DNA from 3 places in the Pseudovibrio sp. POLY-S9 genome. Region 2 is predicted to be linked to each of the others. Evidence: predicted binding sites of a transcription regulator. Region 2 holds the regulator's gene; each other region holds the start of a gene.
The links. The regulator PhoB, encoded in region 2, activates phosphate uptake and scavenging genes when phosphate is short. The targets are predictions, from matches to a motif close to TGTCATNNANCTGTCAT.

Region 1 (4,796 bases), on a different contig from region 2:
TATGGCTTTGAAACCAAACCTCAAATTGAATGGGCGGGGCAGGTCTATGCGCGGTCTTCCCGTGTGCTTTCTGTCAATGTTACGCCGATGGCGGCTTATGAAGTCACCGAAAAATTCTCTGTTGGGGTTGGGTGGCAGCTTCAATATTTGCAAGTGAGGCTGAAGTCTGCGACGGGTGTTCCGCCAATTGCTGCGAATTCACCAACTGCGGAACTGCGAGGCGAAGACTACAATCTCGGATTTGGGGCAACCCTTGGAGCTCTTTTTAAGCCGTGGGAAGGCACTCAGCTTGGTATTGGGTATCGCTCGCCCATTGAGCACAACCTTAAGGGGCGGCTTGTGGTCGGTGGTGGCACGCCAACTCCAATTCGTTCCAACATCATTATGCCAGAGACTGTGACAGTTTCCTTCCAGCAGGTGTTGAATGAGCGCTGGCGCGGGATGGGTACGTTTGAATGGACGCATTGGTCACGGTTTAGCACCTTCCCGGTGTTCAATCTGCAGGATCAGGTGGTTTCCGAGTTACCGTTCCAATACAACGACGGCTACTTCATCTCGCTTGGTACGGAGTATGATTTCACTCAGAACATCACTGGTCGGTTTGGGCTGGCTTATGAGTGGTCTCCAATCGACGAAGCGAACCGGACACCACGATTGCCTGATTCAAACCGGTTCTGGCTGAGTGCCGGGGTGAGTTACTTCTACGAGGACTGGCTGGAAGTTGATTTTGGCTACTCGCATATCTTTCCAGAAAGCTCAAACATCAACATCAATCCGGACCACCCGTTCTATGAGGGCATTACCATTCAAGGGCCGGTCAATGACACCAATGTTGACATCATCAGCTTTGGTGCACGTTTGAAGTTCTAAGACGCCGCAAAAGCTAAATTGATTTGCCTCCCTGCAGGGTGACTGCGGGGAGGCTTTTCGATTTTAAAAAGCGCTTGGGTAGAGGCCGCCGTCGAGCAAGAGGTTCTGGCCTGTGATGTATCCAGCATGGGCTGAGCACATGAAGGCGCAGGCTTTGCCGAATTCTTCCGGATTGCCGAGACGCCTTGCTGGGATCTCTTCTGAAGATAGCCGTTTGGCTTCTTCGATGGAGATGCCGGTCTGCTCTGCCTGACGCTCGAAGCCACCTTTCAGGCGGTCGGTGTCGAACTTGCCGGGCAGCACATTGTTGATGGTGACATTGTGCTGGGCGTATTGGCGGCAGACGCCTGCCAGGAATGCTGTTAGACCAGCACGGGCACCGCTGGACAGGTCCAGCCCCTCGATTGGCATCTTCACAGACATAGAGGTTATGTTGACGATGCGGCCAAAGCGGCGCTCTGCCATGCCATCAATGACTGCTTTGATCAGTTCGATCGGGGTGATCATGTTCTGGATGACACCATCCTGAATCGCCTGACGGTCCAGCTCTTTGAAGTCTTTGTGTGGCGGGCCGCCGTTGTTGTTGACGAGAATGTCCGGGTTTGGGCACGCTTTGAGAACGGCTTGCTGGCCTTCTGGTGAGGAGATATCTGCTGCCACAGGAATGACTGAGATGTTGTGTTGTGCTGCCAGTTGGCTCGCGATTTGGTCTAGCCGTTGCTCGTTGCGTCCGTTGATTACGAGATCACACCCAGCCTCTGCCAGTGCTTTTGCCGTTCCCAACCCCAGCCCGCGGCTGGATGCGCAGACAATGGCTTTGCGCCCCTCAATACCCAAGTGCATTTCAACATCCTAATGAATCGGTGAATTGTGAAGGGCAGCCTACATTCTCAGAAAGGTTTGAGCCAGTCAGGATCAAGCTTAGCAAGCAAATAGAATATTCACTTGAATTGCAGATACTTGATTTTCTCTCCCCTAATAAACGGGGAGTAATGTTACTTGAGGTTCAAGCAAGAAGCTGACAGGTTTGAGTATATGTATCCTGTCATATTTGTTTCTTGTGAATCAATTTAAAGGAAAGAAGGTTTTCTTATTCCGGAGGCTTTGTGGTGACCGGGGATTCTACTAGTAAAAAATACAGAAGCTTGTTTTTGTCTGATGTGCATCTGGGTACACGCGGATGTCAGGCTGATCTCTTACTGGACTTTTTGAAGCAAAACGACGCTGACACGGTTTATCTTGTCGGCGACATTATTGATGGCTGGCGGCTGAAACGGTCCTGGTATTGGCCTCAACTGCATAATGATGTGGTGCAGAAGCTCTTGCGCAAAGGCCGCAAAGGGGCACGGATCGTTTACATTCCCGGCAATCATGATGAGTTCCTGCGGGATTTCTTCGGCATCCACTTTGGGGGTGTCGAGGTTGTTGATCAGGTCATTCATGAAGGGGCCAATGGCAAGAGGTATCTTGTCATTCACGGTGACCAGTTTGATGTGGTGGTGCGCCATGCAAAGTGGTTGGCCTTCTTTGGTGACTGGGCTTATGTGAGTGCGCTCAATCTCAATACAGTGCTGAATTATTGCCGTCGTAAGCTTGGGCTGACCTACTGGAGCCTTTCTGCGTGGGCGAAGCTGAAGGTAAAGAACGCCGTCAACTTCATTGGCAAGTTTGAGGAAACGCTGGTTTCGGAAGCGCAGCGTCAGAAGGTGGATGGGGTGATCTGCGGTCATATCCATCATGCGGCTGATCATGAGACCAACGGTATCCATTACATCAACACTGGTGATTGGGTGGAGAGTTGCACTGCCGTTGCCGAGAACTTTGATGGAACGTTTGAGGTTATTCATTGGGGCGATGGCAAACGGGGCGAGAGTGAGACTTCTAGCGAGAGTTCTGACGGACGGGTGGCGGCATGAGCTCGATCCTGATTGTTACCGATGCGTGGAAGCCTCAGATCAACGGCGTTGTGCGGACGCTGGAGCGACTTTCAGTTGAACTGCGCTCTATGGGTATTCGGGTTGAATTCCTGACGCCGCAGTCGTTTCATAGCATTCCGATGCCGTCTTATGGCGAGATCCGGCTGAGCCTGACGCTACCGCATATCGTGCGTGGGTTTATTGAGAAGTACGACTGCGACCATCTGCATATCGCGACCGAGGGGCCATTGGGCCTTATGGCAAGGCAGGTGGCAAAGCGGGACGGGCGTGTCTTTACCACCAGTTATCACACGCGCTTTCCTGAGTATTTGCAGGCACGCTATCCGGTGCCGTTGTCCTTTAGCTATTCCTGGTTGCGCCGTTTTCATAACAGCGGGCAGGGGTGCATGGTTGCGACGAGTACTTTGGAAGCTGACTTGCGCATGCGTGGGTTTGACAATCTGCTGCGATGGTCGCGCGGCGTGGATCATCAGCGGTTCCGGCCAATGCGGACCAACCTGCTGGATCACCTGCCAGGGCCGCGATTTTTATATGTGGGACGTGTGGCGGTTGAGAAGAATATCGAGGCGTTTTTGCAGCTTGATTTGCCGGGGACCAAGGTGGTTGTTGGTGGTGGTCCGCAGCTGGAGGAGCTCAAGGTTGCTTATCCGGAGGTGTTGTTTACCGGGCCTGTCGTTGGTGATGAGCTGATTGAGTATTATGCAAACTCGGATGTATTTGTGTTTCCGAGCCAGACCGACACGTTTGGCAATGTGCTGCTGGAAGCGCTTGCTTGCGGGACGCCGGTGGCGGCCTTTCCTGTGATGGGGCCGATTGATGTGATTGGCAACAGTGGGGCAGGTGTGCTGAAGAATGATCTTCAGGTGGCAGCGCTGGAAGCACTGGAGGTTTCGCGGGAGCATTGCCGGGATGTTGCCCTGCGATTTACGTGGCGGGCGAGTGCCGAGCAGTTTCTGGCTAATGCTGAACATGCCTATGATCCTGCATTCACTGCAGGATTTCGGCAGGACCTGTATGCGGGCAAAGGCTCTGTTGGAAATCACCTGAATGGTTGAGTGGATCTCCTTGAGCTGTGATCAGAATATCTGAAACCCTCGTAGATTTGCGTGCTATACAGGGCGGCATATTGCTGTTGCCGAGGTTCTTATGGTTTTAGATGTTTCCAGTCCAGTCGAACTCACTTTTTCCGAAATTGAAAAAGCAAGAACGAGGCTGCAAGGCTATGCCAGCCTGACACCGCTTCTGAACTTTCCGGTGTTGGATGAGCAGGTGAATGGCCGTGTCTTTATTAAAGCCGAAAACCTGCAGCGCACCGGGTCGTTTAAGTTTCGAGGTGCGTTCAATCGCCTTTCCCTGATCCCGCAGGAACAGCGGCCCGCTGGTGTAGTTGCGTGTTCTTCCGGAAACCATGCGCAGGGCGTTGCAGCTGCTGCGAAGATCCTTGGTTTTCCGGCGGTGATTGTGATGCCTGAGGATGCGCCTCAGTTGAAGATCCAGCGGACGAAAGCGCTGGGGGCGGAAGTTGTGCTTTACGATCGTGAGAGCGAGGACCGTGAGGCGATTGCCCGTGGTCTTTGTGAGGAGCGCGGTGCGACGTTCATTCACCCTTACAATGACAGTGGTGTGATTGTGGGACAGGGTACGACCGGGCTTGAAATTGCGGAACAGTGTGAGGTTCTGGGTGTCACGCCTGATGTGTTGATCAGCTGTACTGGTGGCGGTGGTCTGACCAGCGGTATTGCACTGGCGCTGGAAACGAGCCTGCCTGAGTGTCAGATTTACACGGCAGAGCCTGCTGGTTTTGATGATTATGCGCGCTCACTTGAAGCTGGGACACGTGTTCGCAATGCTGCTCTGGGTGGTTCTGTGTGCGATGCGGTGCTGACTGAAATGCCGGGGGACAAAGGCTTTTCAGTTTTGAGCAGGCGTCAGGCAAAAGGTTTGCGTGTTACAGATGACGAGGCGATGAAAGCGGTTGCCTTTGCTTAT
Region 2 (4,796 bases):
GCCGTTGGTTCCTTCTGGACCATGCTCGTTACCCTGTCCCTCTCGTTTCCAATTGGTGTGTCCGCTGCAATCTATCTGGAAGAGTTCGCACCAAAGAACCGCTGGACACATCTGATTGAGGTGAACATCAACAACCTGGCAGCCGTGCCATCGATCGTCTTCGGTCTGCTTGGTCTGGCAGTGTTCCTCAACGTCTTTGGATTGCCGAGATCGGCGCCCGTTGTCGGCGGTATGGTGCTGGCGCTCATGACCCTGCCAACCATCATCATCGCCTCCCGCGCAGCGCTTCAGGCAGTGCCGCCAAGCATCCGCGAAGCCGCACTCGGCGTCGGGGCCTCCCGCTTGCAGGCTGTGTTCCACCATGTGCTGCCACTGGCAATGCCGGGCATCCTGACCGGAACCATCATCGGTATGGCGCAGGCACTGGGTGAGACCGCACCGCTTCTCATGATCGGCATGGTGGCCTTCATTGTAGATATCCCGGCAAGTCCGGTTGATCCCTCTACCGTGCTGCCAGTTCAGATCTTCATGTGGGCAGACTTCCCGGAACCTGCCTTCCAGCAGAAAACCTCTGCCGCGATCATGGTGCTGCTCGGCTTCCTGATCTCGATGAATGCAATCGCAATCGTCCTTCGTAAACGTTTTGAGCGCCGCTGGTGATTTGAAAGGCAAGATCATGGCATTGGAAATGACCACAGACACCGAGAGTGCAATGGATACAACAATGAGCGCCCCTCCAGCCGTTTCAGCTGAAGGCGAAACACTCAAGATGCGTGGCCGCGATGTAAAAGTGTTTTACGGCGACAAGCAGGCCCTTCATGGTGTCGATCTGGATGTCCGCAAAAATCAGGTGACCGCGCTGATCGGCCCGTCCGGTTGCGGCAAGTCCACCTTCCTGCGCTGTCTGAACCGCATGAACGACACCATCGACATCTGCCGCGTGCAAGGCGATATTCTCCTCGATAATGACGATGTCTATGACCCGCGCATTGATGTGGTGGAACTGCGGGCCCGTGTTGGCATGGTGTTCCAGAAGCCCAACCCGTTCCCAAAATCAATCTTTGAGAACGTGGCCTACGGCCCACGCATCCACGGTCTGGCACAAGGTAAGTCGGATCTGGAAGATATCGTCGCAAGTTCCCTGCAGCGTGCAGGTTTGTTTGAAGAAGTGAAAGACCGTCTGGACGAGCCGGGCACAGGCCTTTCCGGTGGTCAGCAGCAGCGCTTGTGCATCGCGCGCGCAATCGCTGTGTCTCCGGAAGTGATCCTGATGGATGAGCCGTGTTCTGCGCTCGACCCGATTGCCACTGCAAAAGTGGAAGAGCTGATGGACGAACTGCGCCAGAACTACACCATTGTTATCGTAACCCACTCCATGCAGCAGGCCGCACGTGTATCCCAGCGCACCGCGTTCTTCCATCTGGGTAATCTGGTGGAAGAGGGGCTGACCAACGATATCTTCACCAACCCAAAAGACCAGCGCACGCAGGATTACATCACAGGCCGTTTTGGTTAAAAATAAAAGAGCGGTACTCTAAGGAGATATCCGATGAAAGATCATATTGTCTCTTCCTTCAATGAAGAGCTGAAAGAACTGGCCGGACGTGTCGTTGAAATGGGCGGACTGGCAGAAACCCTGGTTCACGACGCTGTCACTGCACTGCTGAGACAGGACCGCGAACTGGCAACCCGCACCATCGCCGCCGACCAGCGCCTGGACAACATGCAGGCCGAGCTGGAAGAGCTGTGCATCTCCGTGATCGCACGCCGCCAGCCAATGGCAAGCGATCTGCGCGACATCATCGCCGCCATGCGCATCTCCAACGATCTGGAGCGCGTTGGCGACATGGCCAAGAACATCGGCAAGCGAACACTGGCGATTGAATCTGAGTTCAACAACAAGCAGCTCGCTGTTGGTGTTGAGCACATGTCTGATCTGGCTCTGGAACAGCTCAAAGCCGTTCTGGACGCCTACACCTCTGGTGATCTCGAGGTTGTCCAACGCGTACATGTTCGCGATGACGAAGTGGATGCGCTTTACACCAGCCTGTTCCGCCAGCTGCTCACCTACATGATGGAAGACCCGCGCTCCATCACCATGTGCGCGCACTTGTTGTTCTGCGCAAAGAATATTGAGCGCATCGGTGATCATGCAACCAATATCGCAGAAAACATCTACTACATGATCTCCGGAAGCCACCTTCCAACAGATCGTCCAAAGACGGACGAGCTGGCGCAGAGCACAACCGTGTAGAGTGTGTTCACTTATAACGAGCAGAACACACGCAATTGCTTTATAAGAGAAGGTGCAAAGAGAGCACTTTAATATGCCTAAGATACTGATTGTAGAAGACGAAGAACCGCTAAGCCTGCTGCTGCGCTATAACCTTGAAGCAGAGGGCTACACTGTTGACGTGTGCGCAAGAGGAGATGAGGCGGAACTCCTCCTACAGGAAAGCCAGCCGGACCTGCTGCTGCTGGACTGGATGCTTCCGGGCCTCTCTGGCATCGAGCTCTGCCGTCGTTTGCGGGCACGCTCAGAAACCGAGCGCATGCCGATTATCATGCTCACAGCGCGCGGCGAAGAATCCGAGCGCATCCGCGGTCTGGCAACCGGGGCTGACGATTATGTCGTCAAACCGTTCTCCGTTCCGGAACTTATGGCCCGTGTTCGTGCGATCTTCCGCCGTGCATTGCCAGAAGTTGTTTCCACAATGCTTAAGTCTGGCGACATCGAGCTCGACCGCGAAACCCACCGCGTGCGCAGAACAGGCCGCGAAATCCACCTCGGCCCCACAGAATACCGCCTGCTGGAGTTCCTCATGAGCGCACCTGGCCGCGTTTACTCCCGTGAACAGCTGCTGGATGGTGTCTGGGGCCATGATGTTTACGTAGATGAGCGCACTGTGGACGTCCACGTAGGCCGCCTGCGCAAAGCCATCAACAAAGGCCGCATGAAAGACCCGATCCGCACCGTCCGCGGCGCCGGATACGCTTTCAACGACCAGTTCGCTGTTGGGTAATTGATCTCTGCTATATGCGCATTGTGAAACTGCATCTCCCTTCCAGAGGTGCAGACAAAAAACAATGCGGATAACAAATGATAATCAAGACGGTTGATCGAGCGACCGCTCATATCTACGACAATCTCTGTCAGGCCTACGAGGCAGAGTTCTCACCTCTCACACACAAACATCCAAACGCGGATGGTTTGTTTGCCAAAGACACGCTCCTTGAAGGCAACATCACCGGCTATCTGGCTTTAAATGATGATATCCCCGCCGGGTTAGCTGCAATCAAGCAGCAAGATCATCACGACTTTGAAGTCTGCGAGTTTTACGTGGTGCCAGTGTTCCGCAGACATAAACTGGGACAGCGTTTTGCCGCTGCGTTGTTTGATCAAATGTCCGGTAACTGGCAGATCAAGCAGATTGAAGGCGCTGATCAGGCCATTGCCTTTTGGCGTTCCGTTATCAACACCTACACCTCAGGTCAGTTTTTGGAAGAAAACTATACGGACCCATACTGGGGCGCCGTCACCCGCCAAACCTTTAAAGCTCACTAGTTCTCAGGCCAGAGCGACAAGCGCCATATCAAGACGACACGCAAACAGCAAAAAGCCGGGCTTTGGACCCGGCTCAATACGTTGCTTTTTCAGCTCAGATTAGCTTGCGCGGCGGTTGCGGCGGTCGCTGACGGGCTGATAGGCAATGCTGCGGTGATGCGCACAATAAGGTGTGCCTGCATCTGACTGGCGACCACAGAAATAGAAGTCATCAGAACTCGGATCACCAATCGGCCACTTACAGGTGCGCTCATTCAATGTCAGGATGGAGGCGCGCTCTGAAACCGGAATAAAGAGATCGGAGGTTGGGACTGGAGAAATTTCTGGTTGGATAGCTTCAATCGGTTCAACTTTAAGGGCGTTGGCACCGGCTATCGTTGGCTGAATTTGTCGGGGACTTGGAGAAGGCGCAACAGCTGCAATCGCTTCAGCCACTGTTGGTTTGGTTGAGGTGACGACCCTTGCCGCTGGGGCAGGTGCCTTTCTCGTTTTGGTTGCACCACCTCCCGATTTGGCGCGACCTGAAAGACCAAGGCGATGAACCTTACCAATCACCGCATTACGGGTTACATTGCCAAGTTCCCCCGCGATTTGACTGGCGCTTAACCCGTCTGCCCAAAGTTTGGTTAGTAACTCTACACGTTCTGCTGTCCAGCTCATTAAAGGGCCCCGTCTTCCTTCAGTGGCGCGCAAAACAGCATTCGCTCAGTTCGGACGCATCCGAAAGTGCCGCTTACCTGAGCGTGTGTGCTTGCAGCGTTCAGTAACTACGAGATGGTGTATAACTCTTGTCACACAGTACTATATGGGCGTTGATACGAGCAATAACCTCAAAGAATTGAGGTGGGGAAGACTCTGGTTTTCCCCAGAATTGCCGTACTACTACTTACCTATAACAGCCTTCTTGTGGTGGGAGAAGATTATCAATCTAAAGAATAGGAGCTGTTTGTTAAACCAAGTTCCACCGCATTCTTTCCAACACAAAGTAAGAGCTGATAGCGTTACCCCGTTGATATTTAATACATATATTTACCACTGAAAAACAACTAGTAAAAAACACTAGTAAACTACAAATTGCATAACACAAGAACTAAGCGCACTCCTCTCTCATATGCCGTAGTACACGCTAGAGGTGTATTGAATAAACCTTAAGAACCGTGGAAAAAAACTGGTCATAGAGCATGGGATTTAATCTCTACTCTATCCTCTAAAAATGCCACAATGCATGCTT
Region 3 (4,796 bases), on a different contig from region 2:
GGACCACACACTCAAAAAAGCCCGTATCTCGCTGCGCACGCGCCACAACGGCACCAACTGGCTACAAACCATCAAGCAAGGCGGCGGCATGCAGTCCGGGCTCTCCAAACGGATTGAGCTGGAATTGCCCATAGCCGGAATTGAGCCAGACTTCCATGTGATTTCTGATAATGAAATCAAGCAGAAGCTCTTATCTCTGCTTGAGGGCAAGCAATGGGGAATCCTGTTCGAGACCGCCATCACGCGCACTTTGACCTACTATACAGATAAAGCAGGTGCGAAGATTGAAGTGGCTCTAGATTCCGGCATAGCCAAAACAGCCACTAAAGAGCATCCGATCCATGAAGTAGAGCTGGAGCTGATGGAAGGCCCGGTCGAAAGCCTGTACAAACTGGCAGGCGCACTCATGAAAGATCGACCAATTCTGTTTTCCAGCAGCAACAAGGCAGGCATTGGCTATCGATTAGCAAGTGGTGAACCACCTGAGCTGCCCTCAGAAGCACTTCACTCCAACTACATAGAGTTGGAACCAGGAGACAACGCAGGCTCAGCCTTCCAAAAAATCCTAAGCGAATGCCTCAACCAGATTGTTGCCAACCGTTCTTGCGTCCTTCAGCAAAACATCTCTGAAGGCCCGCACCAACTACGTGTCGGACTGCGTAGATTACGAAGTGCGTTCAATATCTACAAAGCAGCTTTCCCGGGCAACGAAACCATCGCAGCGCTGGATGTCTCCGCGAAGCAACTGGCAACAACTGCAGGAAATCAAAGAGATATCGATGTACTGGTGGAAGATATCATCACACCGGTTATCCCGTTACTGCCAGACACGCACTCAGTCGAACCGCTCTTTGAAGCCATTAAACTGGCACATGTGGAAGCTCAGATTGAACTGAGACAGGAGCTGATTGATCCAAAGCTCAACGGCTTCCTACTCCAACTGGGGGAACTCGCACACAGCTCAGCTTGGAAAGAGAACCTGGGACTAAGCGAGTTCAAGAAACTGGACCTACCAATTCAAACCTTCGCCCAAAACGCATTGTCCAAGCGTTGGAAGGCCTGCGAAAAACGGGCCGAGAACCTGCAGGACCTCACCATCGAGCAGCGCCACGACCTCCGCAAATCGCTCAAAAAACTGCGTTATACGGTTGAGTTCTTCCGCTCTCTCTATGAGCCAGAAGATCTGCGTATCTTCCTTAAGTGTCTGAAGCGCCTTCAAAATACCTTTGGCTACCTCAACGATGTGGCCATGGCTGACCGTCTGGTCGCAATGAAGCTTCCGCAATCCTTACAAAACAACGAAGTTTCAACGGTCATCGGTTTTGTCGCCGGTTGGCATCAGGCCAGAGCTGACAATGCATGGCTGGAAGCGCAAGAACGTTGGAACGCCGCCGTAGAAGCACCCAAGTACTGGCTCCAAGCAAAAGCCTAGTCATTTCTGACGGTTAGGTGCATCCGGTCAGCAGCCACATAGGCTCGACCAATTTGTATAGGCGCTCCACTCGCAATCACATTGATAGATTCCATCACGAGCACAGGCGATCCCACGGAGATCTTAAGCAACTCCGCATTATGCGCACTACAAAGCGCCGCCGTAATCCGGGTTTCCTGACGCCGATAATCACCGAAACCATACTTCTCCATGATCTTGGTGATCGAGTTGGTCTCATTCAAATCTGAAGGCAGATTGGGAAAGCGAGACACTTCAAACCAGCGCGTTCCTGCGATAATTGGTGTGCCATCTGCGTAACTCACAGACTCGCATTTAAACAGTGCAGTGCCCGGTGCAATCTCCAACAGTTCGGATGTGTAAGCATCTGCAATCACTTCAGTCGTGCGGAAGATATCCCCATAAACCTCCTGCGCCTGACCCGACAAGTTCTCCGAAAAGCGCGTGCGCGGACCGATGGGATAGACCAGCGGAGCCTTGGCAACAAAGGTTCCCCGCCCCTGATCTGAACGTAAAAAACCCTCTTCGATCAAAGTGGAAATCGCACGCCGAACAGTATGGCGGTTAACCTCAAAGCTATGTGCAAGTTCTTGTTCTGTAGGGATTTTCTCCCCCTCAGAAACCTCAGCTCGCGAAAGCTCAGAGCGCAGCACTTCAGCAATCTGCTTCCACATGGCAACGCCCGCACGCCGCTCAACAGGAGAGAAATCAAATTTCATCGCATTCGTCATGTCTTCGTCATGAAACAACACTAATCAGTTGGCGAGCAAAATATTTGTCTATACAACTAGACAACATTAGTTCTAGCTTAGCAACCAAATTCAGACGCGCGGATCCAATCTTTCGACAAACCCGCAAGGCGTCACCACACAATGCCAGAGAACCAGCGTGTTCCTGAAAGTTAAAGGGGCTGAAATGACGGCAAGTTCGCTCAAAGAGCAATCACCGGAAATTGCAGCTAGGCAGAATGCTATGGGCATTCTGGCAAAGGCCTCAGCGCAAGACCTCGCAAAAGCCTGGAAAAACATCGGTTTAGAGCCGAGCTATACCGTTATTCGCCCGGCAGAAATCGGGCTCGTGATGGTCCGTGGTCGCGCAGGTGGCACCGGCGCTCCCTTCAACATGTGCGAAGCAACCGTCACTCGCTGCGTCATAGCTTTAGACGACGGGACCACCGGTTTCGGTCAAGCCCTTGGCCGCGAAAAACAAAAAGTTCTACAGGCGGCTCTCATTGACGCCCTTTGGCAACAATCAGAATACCGGGATCTCGTTAAGACGAAGGTTCTTCAGCCATTAGCCTCCGCTCAAGAACAAGCAGAAAACGAAACACGCGCTGAAGTCGCAGCCACCAAAGTTGATTTCTTCACCATGGTCCGGGGAGAGTAAAATGAGCACGCAAACAGCCTCCTCAATCTTCGCCAAAGCGCCCGCTCCGGGTCTGGCTGATCCAGTCCACGACGCCCAGTCCGTCTTCCGCTCTGCCATGAACGCACTGGCTCAACCGGGAACTGTGCAACAGCTGGACATTCTCACACTCAGCCCTCCTGCTCCACTATCTGTAGCTGCGACAGCGCTCGTGCTGACACTTTGCGATTATGACACACCGCTCTGGCTGGATCCTGCGCTCGCAACCAATGAAACCGTCAAGAATTACATCCGTTTCCACACGGCAGCACCCTTCGTTGAAAGCCCTGCAGAAGCCGCTTTTGCGCTGGTCTCGGATGTAAAACTGCTCCCTGCTATCGCAAGCTTTGCCGCTGGCAATGCGGAATATCCAGACCGCTCAACCACGATCGTTTTAATGGTCGATGAGCTCACCGAAGACGACGGTATCACGCTAAAAGGTCCGGGGATAAAAACTGAGAAGCAGTTCAGCATTGCTCCCGCACCAGCAATGTTTTGGCAGCAGATGCAAGACAACAGCACACTCTACCCACTCGGCATCGACATCATTTTTGCTGGAACCAATCAGGTCGCAGGCCTGCCCCGCTCCACTAAAATCACCGGTTTGGAGGCTTAACTCATGTATGTTGCTGTGAAAGGTGGCGAGAAAGCCATCCATAACGCTCACAAGCTCATGGCACGGGATCGCCGCGGCGATACCAACGTGCCATCCCTGAGCCTCAAGCAAATCTCTGAGCAGCTTTACCTCTCTGTCTCCCGCGTGATGGCAGAAGGTTCTCTGTATGATGCAGAACTGGCAGCACTCGGCATCAAGCAATCTCGCGGCGATCTCATCGAGGCTGCCTTCCTGATGCGTGCTTACAGAACAACCCTGCCACGCTTTGGGTATTCCAAGCCAATCGACACCGCTAAGATGCTGATCCGTCGCCGTATTTCCGCAACTTACAAGGATCTTCCAGGCGGACAGTTACTCGGACCAACCTTCGATTACACCCAGCGCCTGCTCGATTTCAAACTGGCAGCAGATGGCGAAGCTCCAGCACCAGAAGTGCAGGAGTTCGAGAAGGAAGAGGTCGTCCCACGCGTGACAGATCTCCTCAATGAGGAAGGCCTGATTGAACCAGATGAGCCAATCGCACCGGATGCTCCAGTAGGTGACATCACCCGCGAACCTCTCACCTTCCCCGCTGACCGTGATCTGCGTTTGCAGAATCTGGCACGCGGTGACGAAGGTTTTCTGCTGGCACTTGGCTACTCCACCCAGCGTGGTTTTGGCAGAACCCACCCCTTTGCAGGAGAAATTCGTCTTGGGGAAGTCGAGGTTGACTTGTTCATGGAAGAGCTCGGATTCGAAGTTCCCCTTGGCACCATGACGGTCACCGAATGTCAGATGATCAACCAGTTCCAGGGTTCTGCTTCTACACCACCACAATTCACACGCGGCTACGGTCTGGTCCCCGGTCAGGGAGAGCGCAAAGTCATGGCAATGGCACTTGTGGATCGCTCTTTGCGGGCTGAAGAGCTGGGCGAAGAAATCGACTCCCCAACGCAAGATCAGGAGTTCGTTCTTTCTCACTCCGACAACGTACAGGCCACTGGCTTCGTAGAGCATCTCAAGCTCCCACACTACGTCGACTTCCAGTCAGAATTGGAGCTGATCCGCAAGGTTCGCAAAGAGTGGCAAGAGAAACGTGAAGCGGCTGAACAGGAACTCGTTGCGGAGGCGGCACAATGACCGAGCGCGTTGAAACACAAGGCATCTCCGGCGAACACTACAATTTCGCTTATCTGGATGAGCAAACCAAACGCATGATCCGCCGCGCGATCCTCAAAGGCATCGCGGTCCCCGGCTATCAGGTTCCTTTCGCCGCCCGCGAAATGCCAATGCCATACGGCTGGGGCACAGGTGGGGTGCAAGTGACTGCGGCAGTAATCGGCAAGA

Region 1: the regulator PhoB is predicted to act here: its motif matches at 1,914-1,930, upstream of PPL9_RS10605 (UDP-2,3-diacylglucosamine diphosphatase).
Region 3: the regulator PhoB is predicted to act here: its motif matches at 2,176-2,192, upstream of phnF (phosphonate metabolism transcriptional regulator PhnF).

The regions. Positions count from the first base shown of each region.
Region 1 is NZ_LCWX01000122.1:232,608-237,403, reverse strand. Features, by position in the region: gene PPL9_RS10615 (OmpP1/FadL family transporter) at 1-870, shown strand, start outside; gene PPL9_RS10610 (SDR family oxidoreductase) at 934-1,713, opposite strand; gene PPL9_RS10605 (UDP-2,3-diacylglucosamine diphosphatase) at 2,016-2,786, shown strand; gene PPL9_RS10600 (glycosyltransferase family 1 protein) at 2,783-3,862, shown strand; gene PPL9_RS10595 (threonine/serine dehydratase) at 3,954-4,796, shown strand, end outside.
Region 2 is NZ_LCWX01000228.1:96,004-100,799, forward strand. Features, by position in the region: gene pstA (phosphate ABC transporter permease PstA) at 1-660, shown strand, start outside; gene pstB (phosphate ABC transporter ATP-binding protein PstB) at 713-1,516, shown strand; gene phoU (phosphate signaling complex protein PhoU) at 1,550-2,254, shown strand; gene phoB (phosphate regulon transcriptional regulator PhoB) at 2,328-3,023, shown strand; gene PPL9_RS23110 (GNAT family N-acetyltransferase) at 3,101-3,565, shown strand; gene PPL9_RS23115 (GcrA family cell cycle regulator) at 3,665-4,225, opposite strand.
Region 3 is NZ_LCWX01000079.1:86,115-90,910, forward strand. Features, by position in the region: gene PPL9_RS06220 (CYTH and CHAD domain-containing protein) at 1-1,432, shown strand, start outside; gene phnF (phosphonate metabolism transcriptional regulator PhnF) at 1,429-2,169, opposite strand; gene phnG (phosphonate C-P lyase system protein PhnG) at 2,366-2,836, shown strand; gene phnH (phosphonate C-P lyase system protein PhnH) at 2,838-3,470, shown strand; gene PPL9_RS06240 (carbon-phosphorus lyase complex subunit PhnI) at 3,474-4,589, shown strand; gene PPL9_RS06245 (alpha-D-ribose 1-methylphosphonate 5-phosphate C-P-lyase PhnJ) at 4,586-4,796, shown strand, end outside.